Regions from separate parts of the Staphylococcus sp. MSU001 genome, predicted to be linked through region 1. Evidence: a T-box and tRNA genes for the amino acid it is inferred to sense, from the RefSeq annotation. Region 1 holds a T-box; the other holds one or more tRNA genes.
What was found. The T-box of region 1 lies ahead of serS (serine--tRNA ligase). A T-box ahead of a tRNA ligase gene usually reads a tRNA of that ligase, here a tRNA-Ser.
Positions count from the first base shown of each region.

Region 2: it has a tRNA-Ser gene. The T-box ahead of serS (serine--tRNA ligase) is inferred to sense a tRNA for this amino acid. The anticodon was not compared.

Region 1 covers NZ_JBRIKK010000003.1:56,031-58,467, reverse strand. The annotation lists gene serS (serine--tRNA ligase) at 241-1,527, opposite strand; T-box leader at 1,615-1,829, opposite strand; gene ACVBFA_RS02220 (NAD(P)H-hydrate dehydratase) at 2,372-2,437, shown strand, end outside.
Region 2 covers NZ_JBRIKK010000032.1:61-2,497, forward strand. The annotation lists tRNA gene ACVBFA_RS11080 (tRNA-Leu) at 1-34, shown strand, start outside; tRNA gene ACVBFA_RS11085 (tRNA-Gly) at 38-112, shown strand; tRNA gene ACVBFA_RS11090 (tRNA-Leu) at 124-212, shown strand; tRNA gene ACVBFA_RS11095 (tRNA-Arg) at 225-298, shown strand; tRNA gene ACVBFA_RS11100 (tRNA-Pro) at 308-381, shown strand; tRNA gene ACVBFA_RS11105 (tRNA-Ala) at 398-473, shown strand; tRNA gene ACVBFA_RS11110 (tRNA-Met) at 498-571, shown strand; tRNA gene ACVBFA_RS11115 (tRNA-Ile) at 599-672, shown strand; tRNA gene ACVBFA_RS11120 (tRNA-Ser) at 682-771, shown strand; tRNA gene ACVBFA_RS11125 (tRNA-Asp) at 779-854, shown strand; tRNA gene ACVBFA_RS11130 (tRNA-Ser) at 891-983, shown strand; tRNA gene ACVBFA_RS11135 (tRNA-Met) at 995-1,068, shown strand; tRNA gene ACVBFA_RS11140 (tRNA-Phe) at 1,173-1,245, shown strand; tRNA gene ACVBFA_RS11145 (tRNA-Thr) at 1,254-1,329, shown strand; tRNA gene ACVBFA_RS11150 (tRNA-Tyr) at 1,336-1,419, shown strand; tRNA gene ACVBFA_RS11155 (tRNA-Trp) at 1,428-1,501, shown strand; tRNA gene ACVBFA_RS11160 (tRNA-His) at 1,504-1,576, shown strand; tRNA gene ACVBFA_RS11165 (tRNA-Gln) at 1,588-1,659, shown strand; tRNA gene ACVBFA_RS11170 (tRNA-Cys) at 1,665-1,738, shown strand; tRNA gene ACVBFA_RS11175 (tRNA-Gly) at 1,748-1,822, shown strand; tRNA gene ACVBFA_RS11180 (tRNA-Gly) at 1,836-1,910, shown strand; tRNA gene ACVBFA_RS11185 (tRNA-Gly) at 1,922-1,996, shown strand; tRNA gene ACVBFA_RS11190 (tRNA-Leu) at 2,037-2,120, shown strand; gene ACVBFA_RS11195 (trypsin-like serine peptidase) at 2,436-2,437, shown strand, end outside.

The DNA of each region.
Region 1 (2,437 bases):
TTTACTATTTTTAGACATACGTTTGTGTGACGTCAGACAACCGTATCTATAAAAGATTTGTTATATCAGCATTTTAAATCGCGAAAATTATTTTAAGTTATTTTAGACATCCATCTCTAATTGAATATAAAAATAGCAATTTTGTCTTTATACATAAAAAAACTGCCGATAAGTTTATAGAACCTTATCGACAGTTAAATAACTTTATAATATTGTAATCATCTAGTTAAGTTTATATGATTATTTGATTGGTTTTTCAATTTTAGTTTTGCCACCCATAAATGGTACTAATGCTTCAGGAATTGTTAATGTACCATCTTCGTTTTGATAGTTTTCAACGATGGCTGCAAATGTACGACCTACAGCTAAACCACTACCATTTAATGTGTGGACTAATTCTGGTTTAGAAGCAGCATCACGTTTGAATCTGATATTTGCGCGACGTGCTTGGAAATCAGTACAGTTAGAGCAAGAACTGATTTCTTTATAATCATTGTAACTTGGTAACCAAACTTCTAGATCATATGTTTTACTAGCACTGAAACCAATATCGCCAGTACATAAGATAACACGACGGTATGGTAAACCTAATTCTTCAAGAATAGCTTCAGCATTTTGTGTCATTTCTTCTAAAGCATTCCAAGAATCTTCAGGTTGTACAATACGAACCATTTCAACTTTATCAAATTGATGTAAACGAATTAACCCTCTTGTATCTCTACCAGCTGATCCTGCTTCACTACGGAAACATGCAGTTTGAGCTGTAAATAATTCAGGTAGTACACCTGGTTGAATAATTTCATCTCTATAGAAGTTTGTTAAAGGTACTTCTGCAGTTGGAATCGTATATAAACCTTCTTTTTCAACTTTAAATAAATCTTCTTCAAATTTAGGTAATTGACCTGTGCCAAACATTGTATCAGCATTCACTAATTGTGGTGTCATCATTTCAGTGTAACCATGTTGCGTTGTATGTTTTGTCAACATGTAGTTCATTAAAGCACGTTCAAGTAATGCGCCATCTTTAGTTAAGTATACGAAACGCGCACCAGATACTTTAGCAGCACGTTCAAAGTCAGCCATTTTTAATTCTTCAACTAAATCCCAATGTGCTTTAGGTTCAAATTCAAAATCACGTGGCGTACCCCATTTTTTAACTTCAACGTTTTCTTCATCAGAAGCACCTTGAGGTACGTCTTCATTAATTAAGTTAGGAATACGAATTAAGATATCTCTAATTTTATTATCTACTTCATTAAGTTGATTATCGATATCTTTAATTTCATCACCTAAATGACGCATCTCAGCAATGACGTCATCAGCATCTTCTTTATTACGTTTCTTTTGAGCTATTTCTTCGCTCACTTTATTTCTTTTCGCCTTCATCTCTTCAGTTTTACTGATTAATTCACGGCGTTGTTCATCTAATTCTAAAACTTGGTCGACAACTTTAGGATCGTCGCCTCTTAATTCAATTTTGCTCTTCACTTTCTCAGGTTCATTTCTAAATAAACGAATGTCTAACATGTAACCTTCATCCTTTCCCAAATAAAATATATTCAATTTTATGGATGACTTCGTGTGATAAAACAATAAAAAAAGACCACATCCCAGACAAGGGACGTGGTCTACGCGTTGCCACCCTATTTAACAATTTCAAGTAAATTAAAACCATTTACCTCAAATTGCGCTTAACTAAAATAACGGTTATTACCGATTGTTCACATACAGTAGGTAGATTCACATGAATGTCGATTACTTGTTCTCACTTACCACAAGCTCTCTGAAATCGAACTATCTATGCTACTTGTCCTACGAACAATACTTTATTAACTTAATTTTAATATAGCAAAGTCATTATCATATTTCAAGTTATTTTAAATTTGCAACAATTACGTCATATTTAGATGTGCTTATATGCAACACTTTTTAAATCATTTGTGTCCCGCTTCTACAACTTGTTGAAACTGAATATCTTGTCCTGTGTAATAGTAGATATATTGTGACGATATACATACAATTTTTCTCAGATGAGTGGCGAGAGAATTTCAACATTATTATAATCAACTGCTTGGAATGTCACCTTACGTTCTATTTCCATTTAATATTTTTAATTAAATAAATAAAACTGCTACATTATGCTATCGGTCTACTAAAATAATGAATGATACATGACGATGTAAAAAGAGTTTCATTTAACTATTGACGAATGTCAGATACAGGTATAGTATTCTTAATTGTATTTAGAAGAGATGATTTAAAATCACATGTAAACAATTGTTTGAAATAAATAAAAAGATTCGTGAAATAAAAGCAAACATAAGACTTGCAACATTTTAAGAAATAACATGTTATGGGAGGTTATGTCGTTATGAAAACGTTAGATTCTGTTAATATTCCTATAAGAAAAGACGAAACACATAAAGGTGACTATGGT
Region 2 (2,437 bases), on a different contig from region 1:
TTACGGCGTGGGGGTTCGACTCCCTTCACCCGCATTTGCGGAAGTAGTTCAGTGGTAGAACACCACCTTGCCAAGGTGGGGGTCGCGGGTTCGAATCCCGTCTTCCGCTCCATTAACGATATTGCCGGGGTGGCGGAACTGGCAGACGCACAGGACTTAAAATCCTGCGGTGAGAGATCACCGTACCGGTTCGATTCCGGTCCTCGGCACCATCTTTAATATTTGCGCCCGTAGCTCAACTGGATAGAGCGTTTGACTACGGATCAAGAGGTTATGGGTTCGACTCCTATCGGGCGCGCTTATTTTACGGGAAGTAGCTCAGCTTGGTAGAGCACTTGGTTTGGGACCAAGGGGTCGTAGGTTCGAATCCTGTCTTCCCGATAGTAAAATAAATTTTGGGGGCTTAGCTCAGCTGGGAGAGCGCCTGCTTTGCACGCAGGAGGTCAGCGGTTCGATCCCGCTAGTCTCCACCATTATTAATTTACAAACTACATAACGGCGGTGTAGCTCAGCTGGCTAGAGCGTACGGTTCATACCCGTGAGGTCGGGGGTTCGATCCCCTCCACCGCCACTACTATTAGTTGTATACTTATATTCAGGACCTTTAGCTCAGTTGGTTAGAGCTAACGGCTCATAACCGTTCGGTCGCAGGTTCGAGTCCTGCAAGGTCCATATAATTTTGGAGGAATACCCAAGTCCGGCTGAAGGGATCGGTCTTGAAAACCGACAGGAGCTTAACGGCTCGCGGGGGTTCGAATCCCTCTTCCTCCGTTTTAATGGTCCCGTAGTGTAGCGGTTAACACGCCTGCCTGTCACGCAGGAGATCGCGGGTTCGATTCCCGTCGGGACCGCCATATATTAAATTTTAATAGTAATTATTTATAATTTGTGGAGGAATACCCAAGTCCGGCTGAAGGGATCGGTCTTGAAAACCGACAGGGCCTTAACGGGCCGCGGGGGTTCGAATCCCTCTTCCTCCGCCATTAATTATTAGCGCGGGATGGAGCAGTTCGGTAGCTCGTCGGGCTCATAACCCGAAGGTCGGTGGTTCAAATCCGCCTCCCGCAATATTACTAATATAGGTTTCGTGGTGAAATAGCTAAAATACATATTGTTTTTCAGAACATATAAAACTTAGTTTTCAAAGAGGTATCATTACGAATTTTTATTTTGGTTCAGTAGCTCAGTTGGTAGAGCAATGGATTGAAGCTCCATGTGTCGGCAGTTCGATTCTGTCCTGAACCATACCTATAGCCGGCCTAGCTCAATTGGTAGAGCAACTGACTTGTAATCAGTAGGTTGGGGGTTCAAGTCCTCTGGCCGGCACCATTTTTAGGAGGGGTAGCGAAGTGGCTAAACGCGGCGGACTGTAAATCCGCTCCTTCGGGTTCGGCAGTTCGAATCTGCCCCCCTCCACCATCATATATAGGGGCATAGTTCAACGGTAGAATAGAGGTCTCCAAAACCTTTGATGTGGGTTCGATTCCTACTGCCCCTGCCATGGCGGTTGTGGCGAAGTGGTTAACGCATCGGATTGTGGTTCCGACACTCGAGGGTTCGATTCCCTTCAACCGCCCTTTATATTAATGGGCTATAGCCAAGCGGTAAGGCAACGGACTTTGACTCCGTCATGCGCTGGTTCGAATCCAGCTAGCCCAGTTATTGGCGGCATAGCCAAGTGGTAAGGCAGAGGTCTGCAAAACCTTTATCACCGGTTCAAATCCGGTTGCCGCCTCCAGGTTATTATGCGGGAGTAGTTCAACTTTTAGAACACATTCCTTCCCGGAATGAGATATAGGTGCAAATCCTATCTTCCGCTCCAATTTTAATATTATGCGGGAGTAGTTCAACTCTCAGAACACATTCCTTCCCGGAATGAGATATAGGTGCAAATCCTATCTTCCGCTCCAATTTTAGATTTGCGGGAGTAGTTCAACTCTCAGAACACATTCCTTCCCGGAATGAGATATAGGTGTAAATCCTATCTTCCGCTCCATTATTTACTTCCATTGGGAAGTTTTTTGTTTATATATTGAGCCGGTGTGGCGGAATTGGCAGACGCGCGGGACTCAAAATCCCGTTCCTTTATTGGAGTGTCGGTTCGATCCCGACCACCGGTATAAATTCAAATTTTTTTAGAGTGAAAACATTGTAAGTTTAATGTTTTCACTCTTTTTATTTTTTAAGAGCTAATTGTTATTTATCATTTGATAGTCTCTAAAATTTTATAAATAAGTAAGTTACTAATAATTGTGTCCAAATTCTTATAAAAAATATTTAAATAAATAAGTATAATATTTAATAAAATGCAAACAGATAGGGTTTTTATTTTAACATTTAGGCATTTAATCACATATTTTTTCACTTTATATATATAATTTAATTATAACAGCTGTTATTAAAAAATAATTTTTATAATTTTTGGAGGTTATCATAT